2 linked regions of the Draconibacterium halophilum genome follow. Each later gene encodes a partner of the first gene's protein in a complex. Links are inferred from orthologs where the notes say so. Each region holds a gene or a part of one and is shown on either strand. Other genes may lie near its edges.

The links. Proteins that work in one complex are often made in the same cells at the same time.
Region 2: the proteins of prmC (region 1) and prfA are in contact, whole or in part, in a crystal structure (PDB 2B3T), measured with the Escherichia coli proteins. The link is inferred for Draconibacterium halophilum from one-to-one orthologs.

The regions. Positions count from the first base shown.
Region 1 is NZ_CP048409.1:1,265,644-1,272,211, reverse strand. The notes cover bases 2,547-5,367. They hold prmC (peptide chain release factor N(5)-glutamine methyltransferase), read right to left. Parts: upstream 4,467-5,367; coding sequence 3,627-4,466; downstream 2,547-3,626. Other genes in these bases: ribD (bifunctional diaminohydroxyphosphoribosylaminopyrimidine deaminase/5-amino-6-(5-phosphoribosylamino)uracil reductase RibD), read left to right, coding at 4,507-5,367; G0Q07_RS05135 (endonuclease/exonuclease/phosphatase family protein), read right to left, coding at 2,547-3,544. In the rest of the region: G0Q07_RS05145 (TlpA disulfide reductase family protein), read right to left, coding at 1-1,202; more of G0Q07_RS05135, read right to left, coding at 2,480-2,546; more of ribD, read left to right, coding at 5,368-5,556; G0Q07_RS05120 (DUF6146 family protein), read right to left, coding at 6,171-6,568. UniProt on the Escherichia coli protein: Methylates the class 1 translation termination release factors RF1/PrfA and RF2/PrfB on the glutamine residue of the universally conserved GGQ motif, i.e. on 'Gln-235' in RF1 and on 'Gln-252' in RF2.
Region 2 is NZ_CP048409.1:4,781,669-4,789,840, forward strand. The notes cover bases 2,732-5,697. They hold prfA (peptide chain release factor 1), read right to left. Parts: upstream 4,775-5,697; coding sequence 3,689-4,774; downstream 2,732-3,688. Other genes in these bases: pyrF (orotidine-5'-phosphate decarboxylase), read right to left, coding at 2,800-3,633; G0Q07_RS19595 (AIR synthase related protein), read right to left, coding at 4,783-5,697. Outside these bases: G0Q07_RS19575 (fasciclin domain-containing protein), read left to right, coding at 353-979; G0Q07_RS19580 (Gfo/Idh/MocA family protein), read left to right, coding at 1,145-2,620; more of G0Q07_RS19595, read right to left, coding at 5,698-5,808; G0Q07_RS19600 (AMP-binding protein), read right to left, coding at 6,082-7,746; G0Q07_RS19605 (HD domain-containing protein), read left to right, coding at 7,957-8,172. UniProt on the Escherichia coli protein: Peptide chain release factor 1 directs the termination of translation in response to the peptide chain termination codons UAG and UAA.

The DNA.
Region 1 (6,568 bases):
GCAACAATCTCGCCTTCCTCATTAAGCAAATAATTAAATGGAATATTCTGCACATTATAAACTGCTGCAGCTAGTTTACTTCCTTCCATATCACCAACATTTATCCAGGACAGTTTATCCTGATCGATGGCATCTACCCACTCAGCCCGATTTTGATCAACACTTACCTGGTAAATTTCGAAACCTTTGCGATGGTACTTTTTGTAAGCTTCTACCAAAACCGGGTTTTGAATTCGCGATCCACGATCGACAGCAGCCCAGAATTGCAGCAAAACTACTTTGCCGCGCAACGATGATAAGGCCACTTCATTTCCTTCAGGATCGGGCAAAACAATATCAGGGCTGTTATCGCCTTGTTCCTGAATAAACCGTTGCATATTTGCCGACTGTTCATTACGCACAATCTGCAGGGTATTGTTATAAAGTGCCTGTACCTGTTCTGATTTTGGATAAATAGTATTTAAGGCCGAAGCAGCTGTTTTCATCACCTGCAAATCTCGAACAATAAACGATTCATCTTCGGGATTGAACTTCTGATAAAGTGCCAGCACACTGGCCATTGAAAACGGATTTTCGCGAACAAAATTTGTGGAGAACTCTATTTGTTCCTGAACAATCTCATTATATTCTTCCGCCCATCGTGGTCTTACATTATCATACTCCGGGTTGCCGGCATATAAATTATCTAATGACCTTAGCGAGTCCAGTTTATGTCTGGTATCTTTGAGCTTCGAATCCAACATCTTCACCTGAGCTGATCCGAGCGATCCTTCAACATTGTATTCGCGATCAAAATTAGCTGCATCGGCTTCAATGGTAACTGTTTCTGCCGAGTCGACCAACAAGGTGATAAAGTTCTGGTCGCTAAGTTTTAAAAGATAAAATGTCGGAATTCCGGTCATTGCCGAAATCTCAAACTCTCCTTTTGTATTGATTTTTGTTTCTGCTATCTTTTTCAGCGAAGTAGTATGCAATTCTTCCAAAACAATGGTTTCGTCTTCTGCGTGTGTGATTTTACCACGAATTGTAAACTCTTTGTCTTGCTTACACCCTCCCAAAACAAGCAGGGCAGCCACTAAAAAAAATAAAACTCTGTACGTCATGTTTGTCATTCGATTAAAGTTGTTCACATTCAGCGGTAACTCATGTAACTCGCTTTTAATCTTGCTCCCGTTGGGCAAATTTTGTGATGCTCGTTTCATCTGATTAATATAAGCTACCAATAAGGTATCATCGTAATCGTGCAAATTGGTTTAAACCTGAAGTGATCTGACCAAGGTTGCTCGTTTCAATATAAAGGCCGTAAAATTAACAATTTTGCATACATCGAAAATAGCAATCAAAGAAAATAACAATTTTTATGGGTTCAATTGTGCATTAAGATGATTACAAATGTATAAACAAAGGGTTTGAATGAATAATATTTGGGCAAAAACGATTATAAAACCTTTTTTACTTCGCATAATTTTAACCTGATTCAACACTACGCCTTTAATTGCTTTAAAATTTTCAATAGGTTTGTAGCGCAAAACATTTTATACAAAACCAGTGAAGATTCATTATTCGCTTGATGATTTTAATGCCCGTAACCCTGTGGTAACTATCGGCACCTTCGATGGGCTGCACAAAGGCCATCAGTCGGTTATTGAAGAGTTAAAATTTTTGGCCAGAGAAATGAATGGCGAAACGGTGATCTTTACCTTTTACCCCACCCACGAATTGTTACTTCGCCAAATGATAAAAGCCTACGTTTGCTGACAACCAAAAATGAGAAAATTAAGCTTTTTGAAAAGTTTGGCGTCGATCACCTGATTATCTATCCTTTTAATAAAGAGTTTGCGGAGTTATCATACACCCAATTTGTAAAAGATTTATTGGTGAATAAAATAGGCACACGGTGTTTGGTTGTGGGCTACGACCACCGCTTTGGCAAAAACCGTGAGGGCGGCTATGAATACTTGAAAGAATGTGCTGAAAAGAACAATTTCGAGGTTAAAAAGACCGATGCATTGTCGGTAGAAGCAGAAAAAGTTAGCTCTACAAAAATCAGAGAAGCGCTGCAATCGGGAGATATAAAAAAAGCCAATCAATATCTGGGCTATGAGTTCACACTGCACGGAACCGTAGTAAAAGGGATGCAACTGGGCCGCAAACTGGGTTTCCCCACGGCAAACATTGAAGCATCTGATAAATATAAAATTATTCCGGGTTACGGTGTGTATGCTGTTTTAATTGAGATTGAAGACAAGCAGTATAAAGGAATGCTGAATATTGGCACGCGACCAACCTTTAACAACAATGCCGATAACCGAAGTATAGAAGTAAATATTTTTGATTTTTCAGGAGATATGTACGGCAATAATATCACCCTCATTTTTATCGACAAAATCAGGGAAGAGCAGAAATTCTCAGGCATTGAAGCATTGGTGAAGCAACTTAAAACCGATAAAGAAGTTGCCGTAAAATTACTTGCACATCACTAATCCATTTTTAACAGGCTACAGCTAACCGGTAAGTGATCGGACATGCGGTAATCGAGTGTTTCAAAATTGTACGACTCAAAACCATCGCCATGCATAATGTAATCAATTCGGAACGAAGGCAGCTTTCCAATGTAGGTACGTCCTATCCCCTGTCCTGAATTCACAAAAGCATCAGTTAATCCGCTGGCCAAAGTACGGTACGAAAAAGAAACCGGAGTATCGTTAAAATCGCCGCAAACAATCACATTATGAGGCGACTCATCAACATATTTGCGAATTTCGCGAACTTGTTCGGCCCGCAACTGAAAGGCCTCTTTAAATTTCGCTCCCATTTCTTTCACCTCTTCCAAATCCTTTTCTTCGTTTAATCCCGGCGATTCAATAATTGAATATTTATCAGGATTGATGTGATACGACTGTAAATGAATATTAAAAATCCGAACGGTATCTGTGTCGATTAAAACATCAGTATAAATGGTAATATTTCGTGAGTTCTCAAACCTGATTTCTCCCATGTTTACAATCGGGTAGCGGGTCATGGTTACCGACCCGTAGGTTGTACTCGAGCGTGCAAACTGGTAGTGTTTTATCGATTGCAGGTCTTTAACCGTTTGTGCCAGGTTAAAAATGCTGTTCTTTCGCAAACGGGCTTCCTGCAAGCAAATAATATCTGCATTCTGATCAGCTAAAAACGAGATAATTTTTGTTGCATTTTCTTTCTGAGTTCCGCTGGTGTCGGCTACAAAGTGTTTCACATTATAGGACACTACTTTAATATTTGCCTCCTCGCTGCCTTTGCCATTGATCTGCATAAAACGCGTAACGTAACCCCAGCCTAAAAGAATTACCCCCAACGACAACAATGTGTAACGCGGTTTAAACAAAATCCAGAGTACAATAAATATGATGTTGCCACCCAGTAAAAATGGATAGGCCATTCCGAATAGCGACGGCAGCCAGTATTTATCGGGCGGGATGTACACCGAAAGATACGATGCCGCAAGAGCCAACGCCAGAAGAATATTGACTAGAGACAGTATTTTAAGGATTACTTTTCTCACTTATTAGATTTAGTCACTGCAAAATAAATAATCGTTTTCAAAAACAAACGGTAAAATCTGTTTTTCATGATATCGAAACCATTTATTTTTGACATCGAAGCATGCGATTTTTATTATTCAAATCGCGACGTAATTCTATCGACTTAAATCCCAACTGGTTAACAAGCCCCACCATTTCATCTCCCAGGTTTTCGTTAATTTCAAAAAACAGGAATCCACCTTCATTTAATTGTTTTGAAGCAAACTTTGCAATGGCCCGGTAAAAAATCAGCGGATCGGTGTCGCTCACAAACAACGCCAATTCGGGTTCGTACTCCAGCACATTGGCTTCCATCTGCTTTTTTTCGCGTTCCATTACATAAGGCGGGTTACTTACAATTACATCAAATTGTGGCCACGAATATTGTGGCCAGTTTAATATGTCGGCTTGTTTAAATGTAACTTCAAGCTCATTTCTTATTGCATTCCCGGTTGCAAGTGTAAGTACATTTTCCGATACATCAACAGCCATGATCTCAACAGTGGGCAACTCATTTTTTAATGCCAGTGCAATACAACCGCTGCCTGTGCCAACGTCGAGGATTCTTGCCTGCTCAGGAATTTCTGTTTTGCTAATCCACTCCACCAACTCTTCGGTTTCCGGCCGGGGAATCAAAACTCCCGGTTTCACATCCAGCTGTAATCCATAAAATTCGGCAACACCCAAAATATATTGAATGGGCTCGTGTCTTTTCAGTCGCTCAACAATCACGTTTATCCCGTCCGATTCAGTTGTTTCCAACACCCGGTCTTTTTCCAAAATCATTTGCGTGTACGACATTCGCAACACGCTATTCATAATCATTTGTATGAACCCTGAAATTTCGGTTTCGGGATAATACGGTGCCAATTCTGCACGGATGTATTGAATAGTTTTCTGCATTGTGTACTTTTGTTGCTACAAATTTAGTCTTTCTTTGAAAATGACAACCGAAGAAAAATATATGGCTCGCTGTATCGAGCTGGCCCGCCTGGGTGCCGGACATGTTTCGCCCAACCCGATGGTGGGTTGTGTTATCGTGTACAACAACACGATAATCGGCGAAGGGTATCACCAAAAACACGGGCAGGCGCATGCCGAGGTGAATGCCATAAACTCGGTTACCGACGCGGAAAAACTGAAAGAAAGCACCATTTATGTTTCGCTGGAACCCTGTGCACATTACGGTTTAACACCTCCCTGCTCCAACCTGATCATCCAGAAACAAATTCCGCGTGTGGTAATTGGCAGCATCGATCCGTTTGCCAAAGTTGCCGGAAAAGGAATAGAAAAACTACAGAATGCCGGTGTTGAAGTAAAAACAGGTATTCTGAAAAAAGAATGCGACGAGCTGAACCGGCGCTTTTTTACTTTTCACCAGAAACAACGCCCCTACATTTTGCTAAAATGGGCACAAACTACTGATGGGTTTATTGATGTTGAACGAAGTGCTGAAAACTACGGAGAGCCAACCTGGATTACCGGTCCGCGGGCATTATTGCGGGTTCATCAAATGCGTGCGGAAGAAGATGCAATTATAGTGGGCACAAACACCGCCGAAAAAGATAACCCTTCGCTAACAGTCAGGCTTATTAAAGGAAAAAATCCTTTGCGAATTGTTTTAGACCGGGAGTTACGTTTGAATAAGAAGCTCAACTTATTTGATAACTCAACAGAAACAATTGTTTTTAACGCACTTAAAAACCATACCCACAACAAAACAGAATTCATTAAAATTGATTTCTCAGCTCAGCTTCTTCCTCAAATGCTGGAAGTGCTGCATCAAAAAAATGTACTCTCGTTAATTGTAGAAGGAGGCCGGCAACTACTACATACTTTTATTGATGCCGGGTTGTGGGACGAAGCTCATGTTTACACCGGGCACATGCAGTTTGGCAGTGGTATAAAAGCACCTTCTCTGCCCGGAACTACAGGACAATCGGAATCAATAGGGAAAGACAAATTGGTAATTTACCGAAATACGGCTATTTAGAATCATCCAAGACGGCAGATTGCAACTATTAAACGACACCCAAAATCTTCGGAATTGCGGCCTGCCGGCGGCCTTCATTTTTGTCTTACCACAAAAACGAAGCAAAAAAGTCAAGTCTTCTTTTTGCCTTCACTCTACGTTCTTATAAAACTGAAGTTCGGACGGGTGATCTCCTCGCACACCCGGAGCTTCCCGCTCTCCCTAAAATTTTATTTCAACTCCGCGTAAAGACCAAAAGAGGCCGTCTACAATTGTAACGTCAGCGACATCGAAGCCTGGCCTCGGCTGATGAACCGGAAAACAAGTGGTGACGACGTTCAAAAATTACTGATGCCCGCCTGCCGGCCGGCAGGTTTGAGGAGGTACGACTGCCTGTCCCGATCGTAGCATCGGGAAGTTTCAGAAATTTTAGTTGGCGCCGCGTACCTGCCTGCCGGTAGGCAGGGCTTTTCCGAGCGAGTCAGGCGCAGCCTTGAGTTTTTTGTTTACTTATTTTCTCAAGACAAAAAGTAAAATCAGCCCGATAGGGCAAAAGCCAGTTTCTTCTGCTTAACTATAATACTTGAAGGAAGAATCCAGTCATCTGACTCTAGGAGGGAACCTCATGAATTCCACTACTTAAACACCACGTGTGGACCTCCGGGAATGATCTGCTTTTTCAGAACTCGTTCCACGTACATAAAGTAGTAGAATAGTTTGTGGTTCATCTCAAAACCATAATCTTCAGTAGGATCGTAGCCAACAACCGGTTCAAACGACCAATTGCGCGATGGTGAGGCGCATTTCGCATTCCAGGCACTTACATATTGTTGGTTCCAACTCTCGTAATACGATTGCGACCGATAGCTGGCCGGAGTATTTTGCAGTTGATACCATGAGTCGAAATTGGAGTTAAATGTTTCCACGTCATACTCAACACTGTCTTCTCCGGTTACCTCAACACTCGATGTTTCGTTTTTCGCCATATTTTTTGGCCCCGAACAAGCATAGAAAAACACAGCTCCTCCTACGA
Region 2 (8,172 bases), 3.5 Mb from region 1 along the record:
GATACACTCAAAAAGTGAAGCTTTACTTTTTCAGCCTTATAGGCTGAGGCACGATTTACAAAATCGCGCCAGCGAAGGATTAAAAGCAAGCTAAGCGCTTAGCACAAAATATGAGTTAAAACCGTACTTCTCTTTTCGGTTTTTTTTGCTTTTAATTTATATGTTCCCTATATAATCTTTTTTAACTTTCTTTAACTTTTATACATAAACCCTTGTATATAAAGCATTGCACAGGCATATTTCAGCCATATTTTTATTTTTGTTTATTTTTTTTAATTCTTTATTAAACATTAATGAATTGTTTACTGTTTTGAGTGTAATTACATTTTAAACTCATTAAAAATCTACAGAAATGAAAACAAGAAATTTAAAAAACATGTTTGGCTTAAGAAGTTTAACCATTGTAGCAGCAATAGCTGTAAGTATGGCATTTGTAAGTTGTGAAAAAGAAAACGACGACTACATCCCACAAAGTGAATTTAGTGAAGACTCAGCATTAAAAGCTGGTAAAGCATTGCCTCCCGGTGACGCATCCATTGCCGCAATTGCTATCGATGCAGGTTTTTCAGAGTTAGTTGGAGCACTTTTTTATGTTGACGAAGAATTGGAAACTGAATTGGTTGACATGTTCTTAAACGGTACCGATCAGTATACGGTTTTTGCACCAACCAACGATGCATTTATGGCTCTTTACGACGCCTTGGGAGTGGAAAGCATTAGCGACCTTCCGGCAGACTTAGTTCTTAATGTTCTACTGTACCATGTTACTGATGGAAGAAGAGCTGCAAACAGTGTAGTTCCTAAAAAGAATCCAAGAACGATTGAAACACTGCTAGAAGGTGCAACCTTTAAGGTTGACAAAGACCTGAAAATTTGGGCAGTTGGAAATACTGCAAATCTTGTTCCCGATTTTGTTAACATCTCAGCATCAAATGGAATCATACATGTAATCGATGCGGTTATTCTGCCAATTGAGTAGTCTAAAATAATTTCAACGCCATGAAACGTTAAAGGAGCGGCTTTTATAAGTCGCTCCTTTTTTGTTTACAGCAAATTAGTGTTAATCTTTCTTCAAAAACCTTAATCAATAGGTTAAGCCTTTTATTTTTTCTATTTTCCCGTGATTTTTTTCGAAAACAAGAAAATGAGCAATTTATCACGTAGAAAATTTATAGGAACAACGGCAGCAAGTATTGCCGCCGCTACAATTCTTCCCTCTAATGTTATTGCAGGGCTTGGTCATAAACCACCCAGCGACAAACTAAATATTGCCGGAATCGGTGTTGGAGGAAAAGGTTTTACCAACCTGAAATTCATGGAAACCGAAAACATCGTTGCCTTATGCGATGTAGACTGGGATTACGCCGGAAGAAACGCATTTGAGCGTTGGTACCGGGCCAAGCAGTACAAAGATTTCAGGGTGATGCTGGAAGAGCAGAAAGATATTGACGCGGTAATGATTGCTACTCCGGATCATACCCACGCCCTGCCGGCATTAATGGCTATGCGCGAAGGGAAACATGTTTTTCTACAGAAACCATTGACGCATTCGGTTTACGAATCGCGAATTATGACCGAAACCGCAGCACGTTACGGCGTTGCCACACAAATGGGCAACCAGGGAAATTCGGCCGACGGTATTCGCCAGATTTGCGAATGGATTTGGGCCGGAACAATTGGTGAGGTTACCCATGTTGACACCTGGACTAACCGCCCGATATGGCCACAGGGTTTAACCCGACCGGAAAAAAGCAAAAGAATTCCCAAAACACTGGATTGGGATTTATTTATAGGCCCGGCAAAGTTTACGGAATACAACCCCATTTACCACCCATGGAACTGGCGTGGCTGGTGGGATTTTGGAACCGGAGCACTCGGCGATATGGGATGCCATATTCTCGATCCTGTTTTTAAAGCATTAAACTTAAAATATCCGAAAACAGTTGAAGGCAGTTCAACACCATTTAATAATGATTCGGCACCAAATGCAGAGTTTGTACGTTACGAATTTGATCGCCGTGATAATCTCCCAAAAGTAGCCATGCCCGCAGTTACCGTAAATTGGTACGACGGTGGTTTTATGCCACCACGACCCGATGAATTAAAAGATGGCGAACAGATGGGCGACGACGGTGGTGGTTGTATTTTCTACGGTACAAAAGGGAAGATTATGTGTGGCACTTACGCTGCTAATCCAACCTTATTGCCAACAGCAGAAATGGCTCATTTTCAAGAGCCGGATAAATCGATTCGACGCATTTATAATGCCATGGAAGGCGGACATGAACAAGACTGGATAAGAGCCTGCAAAGAAAGTAAAGATGCACGTGTTGAAGCCTCGTCGAATTTTGCCTATGCCGGCCCATTAAACGAAATGGTTGTTATGGGTGTGCTGGCTGTTCGATTGCAAAGCCTTCAGCGCAAGTTGGAGTGGGACGGACCGAATATGCGATTTACAAATATTCGTCCATCGGATACCATTCGCGTATTGAAAAAAGACAATTTTGATGTAATTAACGGTGATCCGACTTTTAACAAAGATTACGAAACTCTATCGGCGCAAAAAATGGCCGAAGAGTGGATCAGGCACACTTACCGTAGCGGCTGGGAGCAGATTTAAAACAGTATTATTGTGAAAAATCGTTATCCTGAATTCATTTCAGGATCTACTTGAAAAAGATTCTTAAACAAGTTCAGAATGACGAAAAAGGGATACCGAATAAACGACATCCCTTTTTTATGCTTTTGATTCTAAGCGCTTAGCGCTTAGGTAAACTGCCTTTCTTTAATTCTTACAATCTAAATCAATCCGGCCTCTTTCAACAGCACTTCCATTTCTTTCTGAACTCCTGCTGCTGCTGCTCCAGCTTTTGTTGCGAAATCAGTTTCCGACGAAGCGTAGATAATTCCACGCGACGAATTCACCAACAAACCACATTTGCTGTTCATTCCGTTTTTTGCTACTTCCTGCAAGCTACCACCTTGCGCTCCCACGCCCGGTACTAACAAAAAGTGATTAGGAACAATCGTGCGAATTTCTTTCAGTTTCTCCGCTTTTGTAGCTCCAACTACATACATCAGATTCTCTGTGGTTCCCCAGTTTTGCGATGTTTTTAAAACCGTTTCAAACAACTTGTCGCCACTTTCTTTGTCTTCGATAAACTGAAAATCGGATGCTCCTTTATTTGATGTAAGCGCCAAAAGAATCACCCATTTGTCGAGGTAAGTCATAAACGGTTTTACCGAGTCTTCGCCCATGTAGGGCGCAACGGTTACCGCATCAAAATCCTGCTGATCGAAAAATGCACGTGCATATAAATTCGATGTATTGCCAATATCTCCACGTTTGGCATCTGCAATCACAAAAATTTCAGGGAATTTAGATTTTATATACCTCACAGTTTTTTCCAGGCTTTCCATTCCTTTCGATCCCAAACTTTCGTAAAATGCCAGATTGGGTTTATAAGCCACCGAAAACCCGGCAGTGGCATCAATAATTTCTTTGTTGAATGAAAAGACCGGGTCAGACGTATCTTTCAAGTGTTGTGGAATTTTTTGAATATCGGTATCCAAACCCACGCAAAGAAAACTGCGCTTTTTTTGGATCTGCTCAAATAGTTGTTGTTGATTCATGATAAAAAAGTTAGAAGTCTGGGGACCGAAGTCCGAAAACCTCCATTTATTGTTTTTAAATTTCTGCTTCTTTAAGTTTTGCGGCGTTTTCTTCGAGCATCAATTTTTCAATGATTTCACTAATTTCGCCATTAATAATTGCCTGCAAGTTGTACATAGTAAGGTTAATACGGTGATCGGTAACCCTTCCCTGTGGCCAGTTGTACGTACGAATTTTCGCTGACCGGTCGCCGGTAGAAACCATTGTTTTCCGTTTCGATGAAATCTCGTCGATATATTTCTGGTACTCCATATTGTACAATCGGGTACGCAGCTCTCCCATTGCTTTGTCAAGGTTTTTCAGCTTCGATTTCTGATCCTGACAAGTAACTACAATTCCGGTTGGAATGTGCGTTAAACGAATGGCCGAATAAGTGGTATTCACCGACTGTCCACCAGGGCCTGACGAACAGTATTCATCACGACGGATATCCTCGGTTTTTAATTCCACATCAAATTCATCCGCTTCAGGCAAAACCGCTACTGTTGCTGCCGACGTATGCACCCGTCCCTGTGTTTCGGTTTGTGGTACACGCTGCACACGGTGCACTCCCGATTCGTATTTCATAACGCCGTAAACACCTTCGCCGCTAATATTGGCAACAATCTCTTTAAAACCACCTGCGGTTCCTTCGTTGGCATTGGTAACTTCCATACGCCAGCCTTTTTGTTCGCAAAACTTACTGTACATGCGGAACAGGTCGCCGGCAAAAATACTTGCCTCATCGCCACCGGTTCCGGCACGGATTTCAAGAATTGCATTTTTGGCATCTTCCGGATCGGCCGGAACAAGCAACATTTTTATTTCCTTCTCAAGTTCAGGGATACGTTTTTCCGACTCTTCGATTTCCTCACGCGCCATTTCGCGCATTTCTTCATCGCTTTCCTCGGCCAGCATTTCTTTCCCGGTCTGGATATTATCAACCAGATTTTTAAATTCCTGAAACTTTTCAACTAACTTTTGCAGGTTTTTGTATTCCTGATTCAGCTTTACGTAACGCTTCATATCAGCAATCACCTCAGGATCGGTAATCTGCTGCTCTACTTCCTCGAAGCGGTGCTTTATCGATTCAAACTTTTCTAATAATGCGTATTCTGCCATGGTTTTCTTTAATAAATGAATTCCCCTTTCTCCGACTTAATTGTCAATTTCTTACCGTCGAAAGGTTCAACTTTTCCAATAATTTGTGCATCGATGTTGAACGATTTTGAGATTTCAATAATCTCGTTGGCCACATCGGCACTGCAGTATATTTCGTAACGGTGCCCCATGTTGAACACCTTGTACATTTCTTTCCAGTTGGTACCCGATTGCTCCTGAATTAGTTTGAACAGCTGCGGTACCGGAAACATATTATCTTTTACAACATGAACATTCTCGACAAAATGCAATACTTTTGTTTGCGCTCCTCCCGAACAATGAATCATTCCTGAAATTTGTGAGCGATACTTGTCCAGCACTTTTTTAATTACCGGAGCATAAGTTCGTGTTGGCGAAAGTACCAGCTTGCCGGCATCAATATTTAATCCTTCAATAGCATCAGTCAGCTTTTTTCCCCCTGAATAAACCAAGTCTGACGGAACTTCCGGATCAAAACTCTCCGGGTATTTATCGGCCAGATAATTGGCAAAAACATCGTGGCGGGCCGAAGTTAATCCGTTACTTCCCATTCCACCGTTGTATTCCGTTTCGTAAGTTGCCGTTCCCGATGATGACAAACCAACAATTACATCTCCGGCAGCAATTTTATCGGCCGACACCACATCTGCTTTTTTCATTCGGCAAGTAACCGTTGAGTCAACAATGATTGTGCGAACCAAATCACCGACATCAGCAGTTTCTCCGCCGGTTGAATAAATGCTCACACCCATTTCGCGCAGGTTGGCAAGCAACTCTTCGGTTCCGTTAATGATAGCTGCAATAACTTCGCCCGGAATATTGTTTTTGTTACGGCCAATGGTCGACGACACCAAAATATTATCGGTTGCACCAACACAAAGCAAGTCGTCAACATTCATGATTAATGCATCCTGAGCTATTCCTTTCCACACCGATACGTCGCCGGTTTCTTTCCAGTACATGTACGCCAATGCCGATTTTGTTCCTGCCCATCGGCGTGCATAATATTGCACCATTCCGCATCGCCCCCTAAAATATCGGGAACAATTTTGCAGAATGCCTTTGGAAAAAGACCTTTGTCTACATTCTTAATTGCTTCGTGCACATCTTCTTTCGAGGCCGAAACCCCCCTTGCACTATATCTTGATTCCGTTACCATTTACTACGTGATTTTTGTGGCTACAAAAGTAACAATTTCTAATCGATTGTCTGTCATTATTCCCAGGCAGACAAACAAAAAAAGGAAAGACTTCATACGTCCTTCCTTAATTGTTAAAATATCGTGATAGCTAAGCGTATAAAAAGCGCTTAATCTTTCTTGTTGGCGTACGTTCAAAAGGATTTGGCTGCAATACAACCTGATTGATCCGCGAAAACTTATTCACTTCCTGGTTCACTTTTTTCATGATCTCCTCCAATATTTCATCCGATCTTTCAGTAAAATAATGCTGTGCGTCCTCTTTCAATTGTTTAAAATGTTCTTCCATTTCCTCGGTGTTCAAATGAATCATGGCTACCAGTTTACCTTTCTTTTCAACCACCAGCGATTCCAATACAAAACGCATTTTGTTAATCACCGTTTCAATTTCTTCGGGGTAAATATTTTCGCCACTGGCCCCCACAATCATCGTTTTTATACGGCCTTTAATGTGCAGCAAATTTTGTTTATCAAACATTCCCCGGTCACCGGTGCGAAACCAGCCATCTTCGGTAAAAACATCTTTGGTAATGTCAGGAGCTTTATAATAACCTCTCATAACATTCTCGCCTTTTGCCTGAATTTCGCCCTCACCGGTTGCCGGATCAGGATTGGCGATGCGCAATGAGACACCTTTCATGGCAATTCCAGCAGAACCTACTCTCCTGTATTTTCCTACTGCCCCTGATAACAGAGGTGCCGTTTCGGTTAATCCATAACCAATGGCGTACGGGAATCCGCCTTCAAATAAAAAGCGTTCAACTGTTGAGTCAAGTTTTGCACCACCAATTCCGAAAAAGTGCAAGTGCCCGCCAAATGTTTTATGTAGCTTTTTAGCCGCAATTTTATGCATTAATTTTCGTGTTGGCGCAAACGAAGTTAGAAAACGCATCATCCCGCTTTTTTGGAAAGCTGGTTGAATTTTTGCCTTGTAAACCTTCTCGATAATGAGTGGCACCGATAACATTACAGTAGGCTTAACCTCTTGCAATGCCGGCATTAACACCGATGCTACAGGAGGTTTCCGCAGATAATGAACCGATGCGCCGTACATGAACGGCAATAAAAAGCCCACCGTATTTTCGAGTGTATGCGACAGTGGCAATATGGAAATAAACCTGTCGACAGGAGTTATCCGCTGTAACGTACGACTTTGTTGCGCTGTCCACGCCAGATTTTTGTGCGTAAGCATCACTCCTTTTGAGCTACCCGTAGTACCCGATGTATAAATAATCGATGCCAGATCTTCTTCCACCACATCAACAGGTAAAAACTTACGGGTGGTTAGAGGCAACGAAGAAGTTAATTTCGTTAAAAGTTCTGCCGGCATTTGTTTGGGAATTACAGCAAAGTTATCCACCAAAACCATATGCTCTACAATATCAGAAACACCCGGACTCACCGATTTGTAGAGCCCCTCGGAAACAAACAGCAATTTTGATTCGGAGTGTTCTATAATCGTCTCAATCTCATTCGAATGGAAATCGGGTAAAATAGGAACAGCCACTGCCCCAACTACCGAAGTAGCAAAAAAAGCTTTTCCCCAGTTTGGCATATTGGTGCTTAAAATGGCTACTTTATCGCCTTTACCAATGCCCAGTCCTACTAAAAGTTCCGCCAAAAGCTCCACATCCTCTCCCATTTGTTTGTAAGTGAAATCCTCTTCACCGGCAAACTTTACCGAGGTATTATCCGCAAATTTCTCCACCGAATTGTAAAACAATGCCGGCAAAGTCAATCTTGTTTTGTTAATCATATTTTCTGTCTCTCTTAAAGCAAATCTGTTTGCTCAAATAAACGCGCCAAAAATAGCAAAAAATCTGTGGTGGTTATGTGACTTCATTTTCCTCTACGAAACACATCCTACTCACAAATAACTGAACGAATGCAACTTATAGCATTTCGGAAAAATTCTTAACTTTTTTTATGGTTTAAAATAGTAGTTTTAACAACTAAAATTCGAATTATGGGGTCTAATATTCAACAAAATGAGCTGGTTTCGGCTACTGAAAACTTTATAAAACAGTACTTTGAAGCCGATAGTTCGGGGCACGATTGGTGGCACATTTACCGTGTGCGAAACATGGCTCTTCACCTGGCAGAAAAAGAAGGCGGCGATCTTTTTCTTATTGAAATGGCAGCCTTGCTTCACGATCTCGACGACTGGAAACTGGGCAACGGA